DNA from 4 places in the Paenibacillus lentus genome. Region 3 is predicted to be linked to each of the others. Evidence: riboswitches for the same ligand, from Rfam matches in the RefSeq annotation. Region 3 holds a riboswitch; each other region holds the start of a gene.
What was found. Region 3 has a riboswitch for thiamine pyrophosphate ahead of tenA (thiaminase II). Riboswitches for the same ligand answer to the same signal wherever they lie in the genome.

Region 1: linked by a shared signal. The riboswitch ahead of thiE (thiamine phosphate synthase) and the one ahead of tenA (thiaminase II) in region 3 are both predicted to bind thiamine pyrophosphate.
Region 2: linked by a shared signal. The riboswitch ahead of EIM92_RS21165 (ECF transporter S component) and the one ahead of tenA (thiaminase II) in region 3 are both predicted to bind thiamine pyrophosphate.
Region 4: linked by a shared signal. The riboswitch ahead of EIM92_RS10200 (YkoF family thiamine/hydroxymethylpyrimidine-binding protein) and the one ahead of tenA (thiaminase II) in region 3 are both predicted to bind thiamine pyrophosphate.

The regions. Positions count from the first base shown of each region.
Region 1 covers NZ_CP034248.1:115,239-120,976, forward strand. Annotated here, with positions in the region: gene EIM92_RS00645 (sulfurtransferase TusA family protein) at 1-494, opposite strand, end outside; gene thiO (glycine oxidase ThiO) at 739-1,887, opposite strand; gene EIM92_RS00655 (thiazole synthase) at 1,919-2,698, opposite strand; gene thiS (sulfur carrier protein ThiS) at 2,703-2,918, opposite strand; gene thiE (thiamine phosphate synthase) at 2,908-3,543, opposite strand; TPP riboswitch at 3,616-3,725, opposite strand; partial or broken gene EIM92_RS00670 (pectate lyase) at 3,844-4,204, opposite strand; gene EIM92_RS00675 (TraB/GumN family protein) at 4,263-5,471, opposite strand; gene EIM92_RS00680 (ABC transporter permease) at 5,530-5,738, opposite strand, start outside.
Region 2 covers NZ_CP034248.1:4,650,785-4,656,522, reverse strand. Annotated here, with positions in the region: partial or broken gene EIM92_RS21175 (IS1182 family transposase) at 1-1,257, shown strand, start outside; gene asd (archaetidylserine decarboxylase) at 1,666-2,490, opposite strand; TPP riboswitch at 2,645-2,755, shown strand; gene EIM92_RS21165 (ECF transporter S component) at 2,863-3,468, shown strand; gene EIM92_RS21160 (ABC transporter ATP-binding protein) at 3,472-5,157, shown strand; gene EIM92_RS21155 (energy-coupling factor transporter transmembrane component T family protein) at 5,154-5,738, shown strand, end outside.
Region 3 covers NZ_CP034248.1:4,812,167-4,817,904, reverse strand. Annotated here, with positions in the region: gene EIM92_RS21815 (DUF2339 domain-containing protein) at 1-293, opposite strand, end outside; gene EIM92_RS21810 (Rho termination factor N-terminal domain-containing protein) at 697-1,869, shown strand; TPP riboswitch at 1,948-2,051, shown strand; gene tenA (thiaminase II) at 2,244-2,933, shown strand; gene thiM (hydroxyethylthiazole kinase) at 2,989-3,834, shown strand; gene thiD (bifunctional hydroxymethylpyrimidine kinase/phosphomethylpyrimidine kinase) at 3,831-4,643, shown strand; gene thiE (thiamine phosphate synthase) at 4,640-5,296, shown strand.
Region 4 covers NZ_CP034248.1:2,277,394-2,283,131, forward strand. Annotated here, with positions in the region: gene EIM92_RS10185 (energy-coupling factor transporter transmembrane component T family protein) at 1-201, opposite strand, end outside; gene EIM92_RS10190 (ABC transporter ATP-binding protein) at 198-2,120, opposite strand; gene EIM92_RS10195 (ECF transporter S component) at 2,015-2,614, opposite strand; gene EIM92_RS10200 (YkoF family thiamine/hydroxymethylpyrimidine-binding protein) at 2,617-3,258, opposite strand; TPP riboswitch at 3,389-3,503, opposite strand; gene EIM92_RS10205 (SPOR domain-containing protein) at 3,641-4,723, shown strand; gene EIM92_RS10210 (Maf family protein) at 4,905-5,516, shown strand; gene radC (RadC family protein) at 5,670-5,738, shown strand, end outside.

The DNA of each region.
Region 1 (5,738 bases), 590 kb from region 3:
CAAGCAAGATCGCTGCGGCTGCCGGTACGGCATACCACATAAATTTCCTCATCTGGATTCAGCTCGCCCGCTCGTTGCTCCAGTTCCCCCAGAGGAATCGATCTAGCTCCGGGAATGCGACCGAAGGCATATTCTGCAGGCTCGCGGACATCAAGAATCGTAATGGCGTCCTGCCCTGTGATTCTGGCTCGTAAATCCTCATTGGAAGCAATATAGGGGTACTTCTGTTCTTCCTTCACTTCATCCGGTCTCGATTTGCGAAGATAATGCTTCAGCACTTGATCCTCTTCAATCGTTCCCAGATAATGATGTCCTGTATTTTTCGCCCAACCTTGAATATCAGCCACCGAGCCTCGGTCAGTTGCCTGAACCTCGATCACCTGACCAGGATCCATTTCATCCATTGCCTTCTTAGTTCTAACTATGGGCAAAGGACACGAAAGCCCTTTGCAGTCCAGTCTTCTGTTTACTTCCAGCTCTGTAGGTGCGGACATTTCGCTTCCTCCGTTTCTTATTGATTCTTATCTTTCCCAGCCTATGCATTAATGAACCGATTTTTCTTTTGATACGTATACCCCTATGGGTATAAATCATAAAGCAAAACGCTGCCGTTGTCAACTTTAATGATCAAATTCTTAGTGTGGTAAAGATAGCCACGATAAAAAACCTCTTCCCTGTAAAAGGCGCTGGCGCCTACAAGAAGAGGTTAATAGGAACGGTATGCTTGCTACTACTGAGTTACTGCACGATCATAGGATTGAATCTTTCCGGCAGGAATGCCGAATAATAGCTTGGCAATTCGAGTCCTTCGATGACATCCGCAACTATTTTGGCTGTCACCGGGCTGAGCAAAATTCCGTTACGATAATGTCCTGCGGCAAAGACGATCTGATCAGAGGCTTCAAGCGCTCCTAACAATGGCCGCCCATCCTGGGTGGAGGGACGCAATCCCGCCCACCTATGAAAAGGAATTTCCCCCTCCAGAGAAGGAAATAGCCGTTTGTTCCACTTACGCAGGCGATCTATGCCTTTCTCCGTCACTGAAGTATCGAATCCGGCAATGTCCTCAGATGCGCCGCATATGACAGTGCCGTTATCTTTGGCTACCACATAACCTTGATTATTAAATACCATACCCCTGACCGTATGCTGAATATTGCTATAGGCACAGATTTGGCCGCGAATCGGGTAAATCGGGATGTTGAAATCCAGCGCCTCCGACAGTTCACGAGCCCAGGCACCGGAGCATACAACTAACCGCTCTGCCGAAAATTCCCGACCATCCCTTGACCTTACGACGATCTCCCTCTGCGATACTTGCCACTGCCGTTGGTGTACATCAAGGATCTCAACGCTTTCCAAATGCTCAATAATATTTACGCCTAAGTTGCGGCAGGCCTGCTCTAATGCCTGTACAAAATGCGGAGCGTAAATATGGGTTTCCTCCGGCGTATATAATGCCGCCTTTATTTCGTTTGATAGGGATGGCTCAATCTGCTTCAGCGCTTCCCCTTCCACAATACAACCGGTAGAACCGTATTCTCTCTGCCAGAGCAGCCTGCCCTCAAGAGCGAGTATATCGGCCTCATGATAAACCGCATAGAGACTGCCGGTTTGGCTGTATTCAAACGATTGTCCCGAAATTTCTCTAACCTCCGCTTGCCATGCTGGATAAAGTTGCAAACTGTCCAGACATAGACGGAAAAAGGAATCGGGTTCCACCAGATTTTCCGAGTATGGAGCCAGCATGCCCGCAGCCGCTCCTGAAGCTTGCCCGCCACAGCGGCCAATCTCGAGCAGAGTTACTCTGTGCCCACGCTTTTGTAATTCAAAAGCACAAGATAGGCCTATGATCCCGCCTCCCATAATAACTACATTTCGGTTCATACCATCGCTCCCGTATTGTCCACTCATAGGTTTATTTCAATATGAACTCTTCCAGCCCGCTGCTTGCGGAAGCGTACTTCTTGCGGGCAATTCGCCCGGACAAATAAGCAAGCCGCCCCGCTTCTATGGCATGCCTCATCGCCGCAGCCATCATCACCGGATCCGTCGCTTTGGCTACCGGCGTATTCATGAGTACCCCATCTACTCCGAGCTCCATCGCCTTTGTGACATCGCTGGCCGTTCCTAGACCCGCATCAACGATAACGGGGACTCCGGCTTCTTCGACGATAAGACCAAGGTTATAGGGATTTAGAATGCCCAGTCCTGTGCCAATCGGTGCCGCCCCCGGCATAATCGCCGCTGCTCCCGCCTCTTCAAGATGTCGGCAAATGACAGGATCATCAGAAATGTAGGGCAGGACGGTAAACCCTTCTTTTACGAGTGCTTCCGTGGCCTTTAACGTCTCAATCGGATCAGGCAGAAGCGTTCTAGCATTCACACTAATCTCTACTTTAATCCAGTCGCTAAGGCCGGAGGCCCTGGCGAGACGAGCGATGCGAATAGCTTCTTCTGCCGTCCTTGCACCAGATGTATTCGGTAAATATCGATAGGTTTCATGCTGCAAATGCTGCAGGATGGAGTCATCCTCTACCGCGTCCAAATTGATGCGCCGAATCGCAAAAGTGAGCACCTCGGCTCCCGACGCTTTAATGGCTTCCTGTTGGACGAACGGATTCGGGAACAACCCCGTCCCTATAAAAAAGCGCGAGGACAACGATTGATCGCCAATACACAAATTATCGTTTTTCATCCGTTTAGCCCCCTCCTACAAAGTGAACTAGTTCAATGACCATTCCCGTGGTGGTACGTGTGTCATCCCATTGCTCCGGCGTTAGGATTTTCCCATCAGCTTCCACGATTACCGGCTTGCCTGTCAAGCCAAAATGAGCGATCACATCTTGAATAGTACCTGCCTCCAAGGTATGAAGAACCCCATTCACCTTAAGGTCAACAGACTCCCTATACTCCATGAATAGCTCCTCCTTGTTCCAGTTTTCGAATAAAAGCTTCACATGTCCTTCTGACATTGAGACTGCCTACAATTTCGGTAACCGCACATATTCGCTTCGCTCCAGCAGCAAGGACTTCATCGACATTGTGCAGCTTGATGCCGCCAATCGCCACAAAAGGTATGCGAATTCTCGCAGCTACCTCGCGGACGTAGGAGAGCGTCACCGGCTCCGCATCGGCCTTCGTAGCTGTCGGATAGATCGGGCCAACACCGATATAGTCCGCTCCCTGCTGTTCGGCTAATAGCGCCTCTTCGATCGCATGCGTGGAAATCCCGATGATTTTATCGCCCACCAGCTTTCTGGCAGCCAGCAGCGGTGTATCGCCCTGACCCAAATGGATACCGTCAGCATTTACTTCAAGTGCAATGTCGATATAATCGTTAACAATAAAAGGGACATCATACCTGCGCGTTAATTCGCGAAGCACCTTCGCCTTCTCGAGGACCACAGCCCGGTCACTGTGCTTGTCCCGAAGCTGCACGATATCGGCGCCGCCAAGAATGGCCTCCTCCATCACTTCGGCAAGCTCTCTGCCGGGATGGCTTCGTTCATCGGTAATAGCATACAAACGAAAATCTCTCATCTGTTAACTCTACCTCCGTTCTATATTTGCCGGCCCATACCACGCAAAAAAACCATTCGAGAATACACGAATGGTAAGGTTCGATATGTTCTCTACGCCAGCATTACCTGGATCAGATTAACGGTCAGGAACATCAGGTTCCAATCTCAGCCGGACTTCATCCAGCACCCGCACTCCATATTCAGTTATTTCCACTATAACTTACCACGCCTATCTTCGCAAGATGATCGTCACCAATCCCGATACTATTCTCTCTTTCGGAAAATTACATCCCCCTCTAATACTAGAGGGGGATGATGATTAATATTCCGTGTTGTTTAATTCAGTTACATGTTTAACCTCGTACCATTTCTGCCCTACTTTGGAGTACAGGGTATTCGTCATCGTAACCTTTCTTGAACTGCTATCGGTTCGAAAGATGGCTTCCTTCATATTTGAAATATTACAGCTGTCGATAAGTACATTTACAGTGAAGGTCGTTCCCCCATTTTGACGGATGAATTTCCCTGGCATTAATTTGAAATACCTTATCGCTACCGTCGTAAGCCTCACCGCCGTTTAGAGTCACCGTCCCCGATTGCTTAATCGTCAATGCGTCCTCGCCAATATCCAGCCATACGATGTTCGCCAGATAAGCATCCCCATAGGTATGAATCCCATCAAGCCCTTTCAGCTTCAACTCGAGAAGCGAAAGGGCCATAGCAAAGATGTTATAACTACTACTTACGAACAACCGTGTATCCTTTATCCTCGAGCAGCTTGATGATTCCATGCTCTCCCAAATAGTGAGCTGCCCCTACGACGATGAAATATTGTTCGTTTTTCCCGTTTTTCAAATATCCATCGACTTTGTCAGCCATGACTATGTTGCGGTCGATCAGCATTGCCTTGTTGTATTCCTCATCTTCGGAAAAACTGTTCGTCAGCTCCAGCAGCTGCTCGTCATTGCCTGTTTTCCAGATCTCTGCCATCTGATTCACGCTCTCATCCAACACATCGAAATGATCTAATACCGCATTTAGGTTCTTCTCTTGTAGTTCTTTGGAGAAACCGTTGAACATGCTCAGCTGAGACGCATAGGATTCCAGCTCGATGATCGGCAGTTTACGCTCCATGGCTTTCTGGATGAAATACAGATCGACACCTGCAGCCGCTTCATATCCCGCATCCATCGATTTTAGGCTAGTCATGGTCAGCTCTACAACCCAAGGCTTAAAGACATCAAAGGCGTTTGGCTCTATCCCGTTTTGCCGCAGAATTTCGCCAACCTTCGCATACGTATCCTCGGACACATGATCCTTCAGTGTCGTGCCGTCTTGATACGTTCCCAAATCCATGATCATCTTCTGATTAGCCTCATCAGCTGCTCTACTAACATCAATTTCCACACCCAGATAATCAGCCTCAGCAAAAGCCTCTTCGTACTCCGAGCGCAGTGGATAGAAGCTATCATCGGCAAAATGCATCGATCCTACCAGATACGCAGTATTTCCGTTATTTTTGACCTCCCACAGGAAACCGCGGGCACCTTGTCCCGTTGCTTTGGAGATGAGAATGACGGTGCGGGATTGCTGATCCCAGTGAACAGCGTAGCCTGCGGCTTCTCCAACAATCCGAACCGGCGCATACTTCACACCGTTAATCAACTGGGTCTTGCTGTTCAGCGTGATCTCCTTGCCGTTAATAACGACATAAATAGCATCATCCTGCACATCGCCAAGTTCGGCATTCATCGCTTGAAGTGTTGCTTCCAGCGGCACCATCGTTGTCCCCTGATCGACAATAGGCGCATTCATTGCAAATTCAACGTTTCGGTTGTTGATTTTTAATGCTGCTTGCTGTGGAGCGGCCATAGCCGCCGGAGCTGCTGCTGAGAGTAGACCGACAGAAATCAAGAGTGATAAGAGTGATCGTCTCCAACTTTTCACAATCTTTATTCTCCTTTGTTTTAAAATTTCTTACCATTTATTTTGCTATCCTTCCATACTAAATCTTGTATGCCTTCATCGCTTTGCGCAGTTCCTTCAACGTAGGACGCTTACCGTACAGCAAGACCCCAGTACGATAAATTTTGGCTGCCAGCCAGCTAAAGAAGATAATAGCTACGAGCAGAATCAATAAGGACAATCCAATTTCCAGGTAAGTAGCGTTCCCTATTCCAAAGCGAAGCAGGATCGTCACCGGAGATACAAATG
Region 2 (5,738 bases), 160 kb from region 3:
TGAAAACGTAGATTTTTCATTTATTACGGAGATGACTCGCCCCTACTATCACGGCACATTAGGGAGGCCTCCAATTCACCCGATTCGCCTTTTCAAAATGATGCTGATTGGTTATTTGTATGGCATTCACTCCGAAAGGCAATTAGAGCAAGAAATTAAAACGGACGTAGCCTACCGCTGGTTCCTCGGTCTAGGCTTAACGGATCCTGTGCCGGATCACTCGACGATTAGTTACAACCGTAATGTGCGATTCAAAGGATCTACCATTTTTCAAGACATTTTTGACGAAGTAGTCCGTTTGGCCATCCGTCATAACATGGTAGGGGGACGTGTTCTCATTACTGATTCAACGCACATCCAAGCTAACGCGAATAAAAATCGTTCATCGATGCAAGTTGTGACGGAAACGCCCCTTGAATATTTAAAAGAATTGGAGACAGCTGTTAATCAAGAACGAGAGCGTCATGGAAAAAAGCCGCTGCCGCCCGTGAAAACGAAACGATTGAAAAAAAACTGCGAGTGAGTAACACCGATCCAGAAAGTGGCTTTATGAAGCGTAAAGGTAAACCCGAAGGGTTTTATTATTTGGATCATCGTACAGTCGATCACAAATTCAATCTCATTACGGATGTCCATGTTACCCCTGGAAATGTGAATGACTCAACCGTTTATATAGAAAGACTTCAAAGACAGATCGATACATTTGACTTTCACAATACGTTAGAAGCTGTTGCTTTGGATTCAGGATATATGACGCCCTACATATGCAAAAAAACAAGCGAGATGGGTATTTTCAGTGTCATCGCTACTCGTAATGCCCCTACAGCAGAGGGGACTATACCCAAAGAAGAGTTTTCCTATGACCCGCAACAAGACGCTTATATATGTCCCAATGGATCTAAGCTGACTTACCACACAACCAATCGCAATGGATACAAAGAATATATGTCCAACCCTGACTTATGTGGCCAATGCCCATTATTGGATAGCTGTACATCAAGCAAAAATCGTAAACGTAAAATTCAGCGGCATGTTTGGGAAGGGTTTAAAGAGCGAGTAGAAGCGAATTACCGTAGCTCTTCAGGACAGATCTTGTATAAGCTCCGTTGTAAAACAGTTGAGCGAAGCTTCGCGGATGCCAAAGTGCTCCATGGGCTTCGCATTTCCCGTTTGCGTGGCCGGGAAAAAGTGCAGGAACAAGCACTGATGACTGCCATAGTGCAGAACATTAAGAAAATAGCAAGGCACCTAGCCAAGCTTTTTTCTCGTACAAACGGGAACTCACCTTATATTTTAATCCTTTCGATTCTGGATTTCCGTGGAAAGTATGTTTTCTTGCATAGAAAATCAATTACTTCAACAGTCTGATGAAATACATTTAGATATTTTGAAAGCGATCAACGCAGGTTGTCTAAAAATATGAAAGCGTAGCCTGAATAATAGCGTAGTCCAAATTAAAGCGTAGCCTAAATTAAAGTATAGTCCAAAATAAAAGCCTAGTCCAAATTTAGTCAACTATCTGTGACTGAGCAATTTACAGATCGCTAGCCTGGATAAAGCGTAGCCTGAATTAAAGGTAGCCTAAATTAAAGTACAGCCTAAATTTAGGTCATAAAAGTGAGCAGGCCATCCCGGAGTTAGGAACGGCCTGCTATATCTTTATCGTTATTCAAGTGGAGGCTGGATGCCACGTTTAGTTTTTTTTGCAGGGCAAAATCTTCCCAGTGGCTCGCCCATTTTAACTTTACTGCCGACATCAAGCTCAGGAAGCGGCTCAAAGGTGCCGTTTTCGATGAGCAGGACGACGGTCGAGCCAAATTCGAAATAAGCTAAGTCATCCCCACGATTCCATTGTGTAGCTTCAGCATCTGTATATTTAATGCTGCTTACATTCATAGCGCCCACTTTAACAACCGCAACTTCACCGAGGCTATGCGAAATATAAGTGATGAGCCGCTCGTTTCGGCTGAGTACCGTTCGCATATGTCTCATTCCAAAGTCATTCACGGGGTAGACTTTACCCCGGATATGCTCGCTCTCCAGCTTGCGTCCCGTTACGGGGGCGTGAATGCGGTGATAGTCGGTCGGGCTAAGATATAGTACGAAGAAATAACCATGATTATATGTTTCAGTGCGAGGAGAGTAATTGAGCAGCTCTTGCAATGAGTAATCCTGGCCTTTCACATTAAGGATCGTTCCCGATTGAATGTCTCCCATTGCCGTAATTAATGCATCGACAGGACTGATTAATCCTTCCGGAAGGGGATGGATCGGACGCATATTTGGTTTTAGCTTGCGGGTGAAAAATTCGTTCAGCGTCCTGTATTCTTTAATGTCCTTCTCGGCCTCATCCAGCGGAATCCCGTAAGACTTAGCGAAGGTAGGTATTAGGAGCCGGCTTACTCCTGAATGAGAAAACCGACCCATGAGCCGGGAAATCCATTTTCGGGATGTAAGCTCTGTCATCCATTTCATCCATTTTGCGGTCAAATTGGTTCCCCCTAGTACTTTGCTGAACAAGTATGCTATCGTTTTCCATTTTCGATTATATTGACATATAATATAAACTAAATCAACAACGAAGCTGTAATAATTAATTTATACTTGCTAGTATGGCAGCTATTGTTGTATGGTTAAGTCAATCGAATAGGGATACGGGAGCTTGAGAGAATCAGGCTGAGATTGCAGCTAATCCGCTGCTGACCGTTAATCTGATCTGGATAATGCCAGCGTAGATAATTCGTCGTTCAAGGTTTTTTCGTGCCTATGAACTATAAACAGCCGCCTGAGCATATCCAGTCGGTTTTTTTGTTTTTTAGCCATACTATTCTATGAGGAAGTTAAGAAGAAGGAGAGATGTATGTGGTACAGGGAGCAGTCCAAAAAAGAGGTGGCCGGGGATTGAAGCTGAGCGATTTGCTCGTAACAATCCTAGTGTCGATTGTTCTGGGAGTCGTTTATTACTTCTGGAGTGCGGTTTATAATTTGTTTTCGTTTTTTCCGCAGGCGGATGAGCTTGTCTATGGAATGTGGTTTATGGCTTCTACGCTTGTGTTTTTGCTGATTCGTAAGCCTGGTGTAGCGTTAATCGCCGAAATTGCCGCAGCGCATGTATCGATATTGTTCGGCAGCGAGTGGGGGATACAACTTGTCATGTACAGCGTGCTTCAAGGTCTCGGAGCTGAACTTGTTTTCGCAGCATTCCGTTACAAGAACTATTCGGCATCCGTGGCGGCTTTGGCCGGGATAGGCGCAGCGGTAGGTTCCCTGATTCCCGATATTTATTACGGCTACATCCAGGACTATCAAACCTGGTTGTTATTCGCCAAATACGGCATGCGCGCTGTCAGTTCGGCTCTCATTTGCGGATACTTGGCGTATGCCATCGTTAAAGCGGTAGAAGCAACAGGGGTAACGAATCTTCTACGGCCTGTCGAAGATAAAGACTACGCTGCACTGGACGATTAAGCAATGGTGCCTAGACTGACATCAGGGGCCGCAGTAAGCGATCGGCATAACCAGGCTGCGGACATAGCTGCGGGCGTAACCGAGCTTAGGCTTAAGTTTCCAGGCGAAGATCGTTTTGTCTTTAAAGATCTTACTATCCATGTTCGACAGGGCGAGAAGGTGTTACTGCTGGGGCCGAGCGGGAGCGGAAAATCAACGTTGTTACAGGTGCTATCGGGCATTATCCCTTCACTCGTTGAGGTGCCCATGCGCTGTAAGGATCAGTATCCGCCTGCGTCTTGGGGATTTGTATTCCAGGATCCAGATACTCAATTTTGCATGCCCTATGTGGATGAGGAGTTGGCCTTTGTACTGGAAAATTTGGCGGTTCCCCGGAGCGAAATGCGAGGGAGAATGGATGAGGTGCTTCGAGCGGTCGGACTTCAACTGCCGGAGCTGCATGTGCAGATAGATTCCTTATCCCAGGGGATGAAGCAGAGGCTGGCCCTGGCCTCTGTCTTGCTCTCAAATCCGCAGGTGCTGTTCCTTGATGAGCCCTCTGCGCTGCTTGATCCGGAAGGCCGTGAGCAGATATGGGATACGGTGAAGAAAATTTCGCCAGATCGAACGCTTATTATTGTAGAGCACCGGATTGAGGAAATCGCTGACTTTGTAGACCGAGTCATTCTCTTTGGCCCGGAAGGACAAATGCTTGGCGAAGGAGCGCCTCAAGAGGTGTTCAGCATGTACCAATCCGAGTTGAAGGAATTCGGAATTTGGTATCCTGGCGTCTGGGAGCACTTCTTCACTTCACCGGAAGGAGAAGCGCTCCTTGAGCCGGTTCTGCCCAAACCGCCGTTGACCGTACAGGCAGAAGCACTGCTGGAGTTGTCTCAATTCCGAGGGCTGAGACATGGGAAATCGGTAATTGATGTAGAGCATGCATCCATTGCACCAGGAGATTTCATTGCTATTACCGGGCCGAATGGCGCGGGAAAAAGCTCTTTGCTATTAAGCTTGATGGGCTTGCTTAGCTCGGAGGGAAGCTATTTGCTGCAGGGACAGCCATTGGATCGTGATGAGCACGTGCGGAAATGGAGGGTGCGATGGAAGAAGCGGCAAAAGCAGGTGAAACAGGCTGCGAGTCAAATCAGTTTTGTGTTTCAAAACCCAGAATTTCAGTTCGTAGCTGAGCAGGTAGGAGAGGAAATTGCCTTTTCCTTGCGACAGGAGGGACTGTCTGAGGAAGTTGTCTTAGAACAGGTGAACAAATCATTACGTACCTTCGGCCTGAAGGGCTTGGACCATCGGCATCCCTATCAGCTTTCCCTTGGGCAAAAGCGTAGACTAAGTGTAGCTGGCGCTGCCGTGCTGGATAAGCCGATACTTTTGCTGGACGAGCCAACTTTCGGGCAGGATGCCGTAAATACCTTTGCTATTTTGCAAGTTTGCGAGGAGCTTCGTCGTCTAGGGACGGCGATCGTCATGGTTACGCATGAGGAGAAAATTGCAGATATTATCGCCACTCAGCGTTGGGAGGTACGGGAGGGAAAGATGATCTCCCAGCAGCTTACGGAGCGTGGAGAAGAAATGAAGCAACTGAGGGATAGTCTAGTACAGGAAACGCGGGGAGAGGGAAAACAGACGCAGGGAGAGGGACAACAAACACAGCAAGAAGGAAAACAAACGCAGGAAGAGGGAAAACGATGAGGAAATTTCTAACGCCCACGCGAGAAACTTGGCTGCACCGGGCCAATCCTGCTGCAAAACTGGGTATTATATTGGGGTTGTTCCTGCTGACCTTGTTTACACATAGCTTGGATTTTATCGTTTACCAGGCGATTGTCATCTACCTTGTGCTATTTCTGATGAGCGGGCATCCGCCATGGAAAATCCTGATTCTGATCCTCCCCTTATTATTCGTTTTTGTCTCTTCCTCCATCACTATGGTCTTATTCGGTAAAGGGGATACGCTATGGTGGAAGTGGGGAATTATCCGCATTTCGGAGGAGAGCTTCTATAGAGGGATTCATATCGGCTTTAAGTCGATTACATTCGCTGCCGAGGGACTGCTGTATGTGCTAACGACTTCTTCGGTCGCTTTGTTCTATGCCCTGATGCAGAAGGTGAAGCTGGCCCCGAAATATGCCTATAGTTTTATGGCTTCTGTACGGCTCCTGCCGATGGTTTGGGAAGAGTTCCAAATCAGGAGGAACGCGCTTCAAATACGTGGGGTGCGGCATGCTCAGGGCATGCGGGGCTGGGTCGAGCAGACGAAACTATATGCTGTG
Region 3 (5,738 bases):
TGATCCTCACTATGTATCCCTTGATATGGATTAGCCTGTTGTTGCTGATTGTGCTGCCCGTCTTGGGAGATCAAATTTGGTGGGTCGGACGCCTGCCCCTGCGGCTGCCCCTGTTGCTGCACATCTTGCATGCGAGCTTGGGCAGAATGTTGAGCCTTTCTCATCTCAGATGATTCTGATTCTGGATCTGAAGATTTTGTAGAGAGTTCATTGTCACTTTTTAGTTCATGCAGTTTTTGGGTTAGCTTGCGTAACTCTTCCTCCAGTTCAATAATCTTTTTGTCTCTATCCAAGTTTGAATCACCTCTTTTTTTCTTAGAATGTTATACGCTGCTAGAAGCAAGGTTTGATAAATTGACGATACCGAATGGTTGCATAACGTTCAAGTCCATAAATTGGAAGGTGAGTGCTTGCCTTCTATAAATTACCTTTAGTAAATATAATCCGAACGGAGAAGTTAGAAAAAGGTGCTGAATTGAAGATTGGGAAATGTCACAAAATTGCCATTGAGTGTAATGGAGTGAATGCTTACTCGTATTTATTTTGTGAAAATTAAGGACAACCCCTCTTCTAGACACCAATTGTGTGGTAATATGTATAGTTGAGCCCTAAATAGGGCGTTATCCGGTAGTGCTATGTTGATCCGACGCAAAGGGAGTACAAAGGAAACAAGGAACTGAAAGAGGAGAACTGAACTTGGAAGATTACAATGAAATGCTTGAACAAATGAATATCCAGCATGCGATTATTGGGGATGTGACGACAAGCCTGCATGACATTCTTCAAGACCTGACAAAGGTTCGTTTGTCTTCGCTTGCTTCCGCCTGCAATTTGCCTGGACGTTCCAAGATGAAAAAGCAGGAGCTAATAGAGGCGCTGACAGCCCACATGACCGATGTAGAGCATCTGCAATCCGCTCTGCTGATTACTAGTAGTCTGGAGTGGCAATTGTTCGAATCGCTTCTTCGTCAACCTGTTCTGCAGAACAATTTTATTTCAATTGGGCACTACTGGTATTTAATGAACCGTGGGCTCGTATTTACTTACTTCAGCGAAGGTCAGCTTTACATCGTCATGCCGGATGAGATTAAAGAAGCTTACTTTAAGCTGGATCACGAGAAATATCATCACCAACGAGCAGGTGTAGAGCTCGTTCATGAGTATATATTAGCAACGACGCACTTATACGGAGCCATTGAGCCGGAGAAGTTCATTGAAATTTATAATGCGCAGAACAGCGAGCAGCTCGATCAAAAGCGGTTCTTAAGGATGTTCGCAGACTTAACGAGCAGAGAACAGGCTTATACGTTGGAGAGCGGCTACATCGTTGACGGATATTTAACCCTGGAGGAATCGCAAGAGGAGCTTAAGGCACTACTGCTGCAAATTAAAGACAAGCCGCTCTTCATTCCGAAGCGGGAAGAACTGCTAAAATATGCTGACGAAGATTATTTTGAGATGACGCCGCAGTTGACGAAGCTGAGGGCGTATGTAATGAAGGAAATTTCCCGTGATGCAGAAATGGTCGACCATCTCATCGACGATATTCAGCTAGCCTGCACAATGCAAGCGACATCGGGAGACCTGATTCGTGAGTTTGAGAGAAGAGAGCTAACGTTCCAGAGTATGGAGCAAGCGGACATTGTGGTCGCTCTCATGAACGATGTCTATAACCATACAAGACAGTGGATTCACAGAGGTCATACTCCATTCGAAATGAGTCAAATTGCCGGCAATGTGGAGTTGAGAGCAGCGCATCGTCAGCTAAGCCCCTTGAATAAAAGTCAGGTGTCCGTCACCAAAATTGGCCGTAACGAGCCATGCCCATGCGGCAGCGGGTTCAAGTATAAAAGATGCTGCGGCAAATAATCTTATGATTGCAATTGAAATATCAATAATTTGACAACTCTTGCAAAGACAGATACAGTTAGTAGTGAAAATGAATAGGAAGTCCACTAGGGGAGCTGTTAGCGGCTGAGACAAGATCTTATCTTGGACCCTTTGAACCTGATCTAGTTCGTACTAGCGTAGGAAAGTGGAGTCGGATTCCATGCCTGACACTTATTTATTCTGTTATCTGTGTTAAGGTGACGTTGATGAAGCCGCTCCATATATGGAGCGGCTTTTTTGGTATTTGTTTCCTGTTTGGCAAACGAGTTAAGCTTGCCTGGCAGATACTTTTTCCTGGGTCATCCCTAATGGCTTCCTGATCATGTTCACATTATTTTCGGAGGTGGAGAACGATGAGCTTTACGCAGGAGCTCCGTCAGAAGGCGGATGGTATTTTTCAGGCTATTTTTGAACACCCTTTTGTAAAAGGAATCGCTAACGGCGATTTACAGAAGGAGCAGTTAATTCATTATGTCAAACAGGATCATGAGTATCTTACGGCGTTTATGCGGATTTATGGTATAGCTATATCCAAAAGTTCGGATCGGGCTGAGATTGAAATGTTCAACCAGCAAATTTCCTTTATTCTGAACAGTGAAGTCCACCCACATAATAACTTCTGTGCGGTTGCCGGGGTTACTTATGAAGAAATGCAGGGCTTTGCGCTGGCTCCGGGGGCACATCATTATATCCGTCATATGCTGACCGTTGCGCATGAAGGGAGTCTAGCGGAAATTATGGCGGTGCTGCTGCCGTGTCCGTGGACTTACTTGGAGATTGGCGAGAAGCTAATGAAAGAAGTACAGCCGACTGAAGCTCATCCATTCTATGAGTGGATCCATTTCTATGCGACGCGAACGAATACGACGGCCAAGTTCTGCGAGCGTCTGGACAAGTGGGCGGAAATCACGACTGAGCTTGAGCGCCGCAAGATGACAGAACATTACTTGCTTAGCTGTCAGCTAGAATACATGTTCTGGGATATGGCTTATAATGTGCAGAATTGGCCAGCTCCGATGCAGTCTGTGGGATATACGCTGTAATCTGACTTATCGATTCTTTTTCTATAATTAATATAAAAAGTGAGGCAGGTTCATAATGAGTATGGTCGAACATGATATTACTGCTCTTATTACGAAGGTGCAAAGAGTTAAACCGCTTATTCATAATATAACGAATGTTGTCGTTACCAATTTTACCGCGAACGGGCTGTACGCGTTGGGCGCGTCACCCGTTATGGCCTACGCTCCGGAAGAAGTCGCGGATATGGCCAGAATTGCCGGGGCACTTGTGCTTAATATTGGCACCTTATCGACTGCGCATGTAGAGTCGATGATCATGGCTGGCTTATCTGCGAACGAGCATGGCGTACCTGTGCTGCTGGACCCGGTTGGCGTGGGAGCGACGCAGTTCCGCACAGAGTCTGCACTGCGAATTCTCCGCGAGGTGAAGGTATCGCTGGTGCGGGGGAATGCGGCGGAGATTGCCAATCTCATCGGCGAGGTGCGTGAGATCAAAGGTGTTGATGCGGGAGCCGGGGCTGACAATGAGAACGTCCAGCTTGGACTGCGGGCAGCCCGCAAGCTGAATGCGGTCGTCGCCATTACCGGAAAGGAAGATGTCATTACGGATGGCAGCCGATGCCGGATAATCAGCGGGGGAGACGCGCTGCTTACTCAGGTGACGGGGGCTGGCTGCTTGCTGACATCGGTGCTGGGCGCTTTTGTTGCGGTGGAGAAGGATCTGCTGCTGGCGGGCACGGCTGGGCTGGCCTTCTACGGGGCAGCCGCCTCTCGCGCGGCTGAGCGCACAGCCGCTATCGGCCCTGGCAGCTTCCAGATTGCCTTCCTGGATGAGCTGGCCAAGCTGCATCCACATTCGCTCAAGGGACACGGGGCTGTGCGTGAAATAGAGGTGTCCGCCACAGGGGAGGCGTTGACATGAGTATAGCCAGAGCGCTTACAATTGCTGGTTCGGATAGCGGTGGTGGAGCGGGCATACAGGCTGACCTCAAGACGTTCCAGGAGCTGGATGTCTTCGGTATGTCGGCGATTACAGCGATCACGGTGCAGAATACGCTGGGGGTTCAGGGGGTATATCCACTGCCCCCGGAAGCCACCGCAGAGCAAATCGATGCGGTCGGCACCGATCTTGGCGTCGACGCGCTAAAGACGGGGATGCTGTTCAGTGCCGATATTATTGAGGCGGTGGCTGGCCGCATTCGGGAGCATGGCTGGCGCAACGTCGTCGTCGATCCAGTAATGATCGCCAAAGGCGGAGCGGATTTGCTGCTGCCGGAGGCTGTGAAGGCCCTGAAAGAGCAACTGCTTCCGCTGGCGCTCATCGTCACGCCGAACATCCCGGAGGCCGAGGCATTGGCCGGAATGAGCATCCGTTCGATGGAGGATCGGCGCGAGGCTGCTAAACGTATTTGCGCTTACGGCCCGGCGGTGGCCATCGTTAAGGGGGGACATGATGAAGGCGTCGATCAGGTCGTTGACCTGCTCTATGATGGCGCCTCGTTCACGGAGCTTGCAGACCGCCGGATTCAAACCGTGCATACGCACGGAACGGGCTGTACCTATTCCGCCGCGATTGCTGCCGGACTAGCAAAGGGGCTGCCTGTGCTGGAGGCGGTGCAAGAAGCGCGAGCATATATTCAGGCGGCGATCGAGGATAGCCTGGAGCTGGGCGGGGGGCATGGTCCGACGAACCACTGGGCTTACCGCCGCAGAAGGGAGCAGAGCAAATGAGCGGCAGCATCTCTCCTGAGCAAATGCGCCAATATTTGCGGATGTATTTAGTCATCGGCAGCGTGAACTGCCGAGAGAAGCCGCTTTGCGTTGTGGAGGAAGCGTTGCGCGGAGGCGCAACGATGATCCAGTTCCGCGAGAAGGGACCGGGCGCGTTGACCGGGGAGGCCAAGCTTGCGCTTGCACTGGAGCTGCAAGCGGCGTGCCGACGCGCCGGGGTGCCGTTCATCGTCAACGATGACGTGGAATTGGCCGCCCGGATCGGGGCGGATGGCGTTCATGTGGGTCAGGACGATGAATCTGCGGCTGCGGTCCGCAAACGGATTGGCAACCGAATCCTTGGCGTATCCGCGCATACGGTAAAGGAAGCGCGGACGGCATTAGCTCATGGGGCCGACTATATTGGCGTCGGCCCAATCTATCCGACCCTCTCCAAGGATGATGCGCGCCCGGTGCAGGGCACCAGGATGATCCAAGAAATGCGTGAGCAAGGGATCAAACTACCGATCGTTGGAATTGGAGGGATTACGACCTCGCGTGCCGCTGAAGTGGTTCGAGCAGGCGCGGACGGTGTCGCTGTCATCTCGGCAGTCACCCAGTCGGATAACGTGCGTGAAGCTGTACAGTCCTTCGTCAATCAGATGGTTCAGTAGTAAAAAAGGTTCAGAAGTGAAAAGGTTATAGATAGCCGGAAACAGGCCGCAGATTCGTAGGAATCTGCGGCCTGTCTGTATTGACTCGTTATTTGGGAGTGCGGATTGTAACAATTATTTGAATCGATATTGGAATCTCAGAGGTCATCAGGTGCGATATTCAGGAGTTAAGTCTTAGAAACAAAAACTGGAAAAACACGTTTAATCTTTTAACCAGTATAAACTGGAGTAATGATTTGATGCATGTGCGCATAAATTGTATAAACAGATGCCCTTTTTTTCGGTACAACCATTTACAGGTATCCTATGACATTTTTTCAGATTAGGAAGATTACAGACAAGATGAAGGGAAAGAAGCAACCTAACTGGAGCGATGCTGGATAGGGATTGCTTCCCGTGTAGCGGATGATCCGTAGGTTAAACTCTGATTCATGTACCGTTT
Region 4 (5,738 bases), 2.5 Mb from region 3:
GGGCAGGAACAACAGTAGCCATTTGCGCCAGGAAATCCGGCCGAAAATCACTGTAACCATCAATACATAAATCAGACTTACAGAGATCGTTACGGGATCAAAAGCAAACGATAACAAAATTACTCCTAGAATGACCGTAAGTCCTTTAATGGCAGGATTCATCTCATTCAACAGTTCGCTAAATGCGCCGGATGCTCTCACATCAGCACCTCCCTGCATGTTTCCTGCTTCTCCTTGAGCGTTAATCGCAGCTTATTCTTCAAATAAGCAGAGAGAGGAGGAATCAGTTTATTGGCCTGTAGCTGCTGCTCGGGCCAATCCCATAAATTATCTGGATGCCCGTCCCATTGTATGGATCCTTGGCGTAGAACAAGTACCCGATCAGCATATTGCTGAACGAGCTCCATATCATGAGTGATCATAATGACGGTAAGCCCGCGATCTACTCGAGCGCGCAGCGATTTCATCAATTCCAAGGCAGAGTATGCATCCTGGCCGAAGGTTGGCTCGTCGCATAACAGCAACTGCTGTTCCTCAGACAGCATGGCAGCCACACTCAAGCGGCGCTTCTGCCCCTGACTGAGCGCAAAAGGGCTGTAGTCGCGGCGGTGCTGTAGCCGATACTGTTCGAGAAGTGAGGCGACCCGCTCGGACACGACATTTTCCGGCAGTTTTTGGATTCGCAAGCTGAAGGCTAGCTCGTCGTAGACGGTATCGGTCACGAATTGGTGCTCGGGGTGCTGAAAAATCAACCCGATGCGCTTCCGCAGCTCCTGTTCAGGCCAACTCGATATGGCTTTGCCGGATAATTGGATCGTACCGGCTGTAGGTTCTAATATTCCTGACAATAGAGCGGCCAAAGTGGATTTGCCCGCACCGTTAGGGCCGACCAGCGCAATGAATTGTCCCGCAGGAATTGTCAGCGAAAGCTGCTGAAGAATTTGTCGGCCGCCGCTGCGCTCGAAAGAGACATTGTCGAGTAACATTAAGCTGTCTCTGCTTACGGTCTCCGAATCGCCATTCGACTGCATTGACCTGCGGGCTTGCCTTTGTTCTAGCTGCTCGAGAACATTAAGCTTTATTGCGTCCGGCTCATTGAGCCAAAAATAGGTAAGCTCATCTCTGGTTAAAGGCTGCCATGAAGCTGTATGCATTGTCTGCAGCTCCTCGTGAAGGCGCACGGCACCCGGCATCCATATTCCTAATTGTCGTGCTTCTTCTTTAAAATTAGCGAAGTAATTCCTGGGCTCGCCTTCGTAAATTAATTTTCCCTTTGTCCCCATTATAGCCAGGCGATCTACATAGGGCATCCATGCATCCAATTGATGCTCGATAAGCAAAATGCTCATCTGCCGTTGTTGGCGTATCGAGTCGATAAGGGCCGACAAGGCCCAGCAGGCTTCCGGATCCAAATTGGATGTCGGCTCGTCGAGAATGAGCACTTTTGGATTTAGTACCAAGGCACAGGCCAATGCTAGCCGCTGCTTCATTCCCCCGGATAAGGCATGAATCTGTGCATCCCGCCATTCAGTTAAATCAACGAGCTGTAGTGCATCGTCGATTTTTGCGCTAATTTGCTCCCTTGGACATCCGATGTTTTCCAGACAAAAAGTAAGCTCTTCCTCTACCTTTAGCATACAGAACTGACTGTCTACATCTTGAAAGACGATCCCCACCTGCTGGGCAATTGTCCCGGGATCCTGTTCCTCCAGAGACTGGCCGTATAAATAAACACTGCCGTTCACCACGCTGTCAATGGCTGAGGGGTACACGCGGTTTAAACATAGAGCCATGGAGCTTTTGCCGCAGCCTCCGGGACCGAGAAGCAGCATGAGTTCACCTTGATATAGGCGGAGGGAAAGAGAGGAGAATACAATCTCCTCATCCTCCTCGCTAAAAGCTAGTGACAGGTCTTTCGTCTCCAGAACAATGGGCTTATTCATCATTTCCTCATTCGTGTACATCATGTGTCCTGCTCCCTGTTCGGAGGGTGTGCACGGGATTTTGGTATTCATTACAGCTTCACCGCAGATTGTTTCTGACGTGCGGTTTGAGCTGCTTCTTTGCCGATCGGGAAGCTTCTCAATACACCGGTACGAGCCAGCGCATCGGCAATCCATTTCCCGAGCAGACCTGCGAGAACAGCCCCGCTAATTACGCGCACGATGAACATCGAAATAACGAGCCCTGTGGATAAGGCGGCGAAGCCGGACTGGAAGAAGCCCCAGGCAAAGCTGAATACGGCCGCTCCAACGCCAGCACCAATTAATACAGATGTGTTGTAATAACGGTATCTGACAACGGCAAATGCTGCTTCCGCACCGAGACCTTGAATAAAGGCCGACAGGATCAGAATTGGGCCGGTCACATTGCCAATGAGCACCTCGATGGTTCCGGCGATGGTCTCTGACAATAGAGCTGCCCCAGGCTTACGCAAAATGTAGGCGGCAATGATCGAGACAATAAACCATATTCCAAAAATGACCTCGTACCCCATCGGCCCCATAAAACCGACAAGGACATTGCCGATTTGCAGAAAAATTAAATAGACGACAGCAAAAACAACGGATAATGAACTAAGAACAATAATGTCACGGAGTTTCCAGGACGACATCGTTATTCCCCCTTATTTTGTACATGATCTGGTTTGGCAGACGGACTGTTGCAGGAAATGGTCGCCGTCATTACAAGATGTGAGGTTTGGATGCTAGAGGCTACAAAAGCATTCTCAAGCGACCGGAATACTTGATGAGCGTCTCCATCTAAGCGGCTGGCGTAATGTATGCCACCGGAGAAGGTACCCTCGATTTCAGCTGTTTTGACGGCATTATAGATGACATCCATATAGTGGGGCACACCCATAGGGTAAAGTGCGAATTGTACTGCGGTATCTACAGCAGATCCGGTGTCCTTATTTAAACGGACATCATCCTCGGACATGAATACGTCGCCCTCCGTGTCCCCAGGGCAGCCAACGGAAAAGGTTGCACTAAGGACAACGTGCTCCCCGCTTTTTGCCGCTTGAAGAAATATGGATTGGACCACGTCGAATACATGCTCGTGGCGACCTCGTACACAGGTGCTGATGTCATCGCTTTTAATCCATACCTTGGATGTGTCCGTATTCTCCAGAGCGCCAAGAATAATCGGCACGAAATGGCCGCTCATGGGGAATAAAGAAAATCGGCAGCCAACGATGCGGCTGCTGCCGCACGCTGCGGGTTTATTTTGTTCGTTGAATGAATTGCTTGTGATCATGAAGCATGTTCCTCCCCTTTGATAAATTAATAAATGTCGACAACGACAAAAAAACCGCACCCGAAGAGTGCAGTTGTATCGATATTGGCTAGCCCGCTTTAACATAATAAAGATAGGGTGCAACGCCATCCATCGTTTCCCCGCACTTCCCCACGCTAGTATGATCTAGATCGGGTGAAAAGGGTTAACCGTATCCTTGATCAGGAACGATCTCTCAGCCAATAAAGGCACCCCTAGTGCTTGATTCGTTATGCGGTTTTCAATGGTTCCCATTATACAGAGTTCCTTTGAATTGTAAAGTCCTTGTTTGAATGAACTGGTCTATATTCTCGTGAAAATTCATATTGTATCGTTAGAAGAGAGGACAAGGAGCGTGCGGATCGTGAACAAGGCGAAGATGACATTCCGGTTCGATGAACAAGGCCGGGAGACCCAGAAAAATGATGACTCATTTCCAGCTAGATCTAGTCAAGAGGTATCAAATATCTCAAGCGAAAAACCTAATCATCTCTCCGCAAACTATCGGGCGGTGGAGACGGTAGATTATTGGGGGGATCCATTAACCGATCGTGCAGCAACAGGGATTGCGGTATTTCCCGATCAAGGAGAACCGGGTGACGGGGATTATTATGTTCGGAGAACGAGAACCTCCTGGTGGAAGGTTGCAGGCTCATTAACCGGGGCTATTGTGACGGGGGCGCTCTTTGGATTTGTCGTTCTGTCGATGTTCAATCAAGAAATAACGGTACCTATACCGGGAATAGGTGTTCCGACGCAGAAGGCTGCGGGGGAAGCGGCAGACATTCCCGTGCTAGGCAGTGTTATCACCGAGAAGCAGGCCCCGCTCGTTCAAGTCGTATTGCCATCGCAAAGCTATCATTTCCTTCAATACGGCGTATTCAGCACGGCGGAAGGGGTGGAGCTGGCTCAGCAGCAATTGCGTGACTCAGGTATCGCTGCAGCGCGGGATACAGTGGATGAGAAACGGGTATACGCCGGTGTCTCTCCTGACCGCGAGGAAGCTAAGTTGTTAAGCAATCGACTGAAGACAGGGGGAGTTCACCTTATTTTGCACGAGATATCTCTGCCTGAATCAGCCACGGTTGAATATAATGGAGAAGCTGCCCTCCTTCAGCAATATTTGGCGCAGAGCGCGGATCTTGTATATATGCTAAGCTCTTCCTCGGCAGCTTTATTGGGAGAAGCCTCTCCCTCACGGCAGAGTCAAGAGGAGATGGAGCGGCTACGTGAGAGTCATCAGCTTTGGACTAAAAGCGCTGCCGCTATTCGGGGCAAGCTGTCGGCTGCCATAGATGGCGAGGCGAAGGAAATGGAGAAAGCGATGAACAGCGCGGTTGAGGCCATGGAGGAATTTAATGAAAAGGGTGAGCAAACAATGCTTTGGGAAGTACAAAATGAGGTGATGCGATTTATTTTGGCTGAACAAAAATTAATAGGAGTTTAATAAGCTTTTAAGAAATTTTGATAAGGCAGGGAAAGCTGGAAATAGTTCCCTCGCCTTTTTTATGTTTGTATTGCCGATCAATTAACCTTATAATAATGAAGTGCCAAAGTGTCAAAAAATGGCGAGGTTACAAGCTCGCAGAGCTTGCCCTGCGAAAGACGGATAAAGGAGAATCTGAACCTTGGAATTTGCAGCTTCATCAACACGACATGTCGTACTGGCCTCGACTTCACCGCGCAGACGGGAACTGCTGGCTACTCTACATATTCCGTTTGAGGTTATGCCGAGCGATGCCGATGAAACGACGCCGGATCATTGGACGCCGGAGCAAATCGTCATGGAGCTAGCGCTGCGTAAAGCAAAGGCAGTTCTTGCCACGCTTGAATCGGCATCACCCCAAGCGGTTATTATGGGGAGTGATACGATTGTAGTCCTGGACGGACAAGTGCTCGGCAAGCCCAAGGATGAGGAAGAAGCAGCTTTGATGCTTCGCTCTTTGCAGGGACGAAGCCACCATGTTTATACTGCCGTAGCTTGTATTGATGTAGCTACTGGAAGATCGGAAGTCGAATATCGTTCTACTTTAGTTACGATGAAAGCTCTGACAGAAGAAGAGATTATCGCATATGCCAAGACTGGAGAAGGCTTAGATAAAGCGGGTGCTTATGCGATACAAGGACTCGGGGCAATTTTTGTCACAAGTATCGAAGGCTGTTACTTCAGCGTTGTAGGATTGCCGCTGTCATTGGCTAGTGAGATGCTTGGTCGTTTTGGAATCCGTGTATTGAAATGAGCGACCGGATCAAATCGAAAAAGGCTGTAACAAATAATTTCATATTTACGTTGTAAAGGAAGAGGAAGAGATAAAGCATATCCTTCCGTAATGAGTTTTGCTGCCAGCAAGCTAGCTGGACGAAGCCTAATCATTCGGAAGCGAGGGATATGTATGGACTTGCCACAATACTTACTGCGTGATTTGCCTAGTGAGGAAAGACCCAGAGAACGCATGATGCAA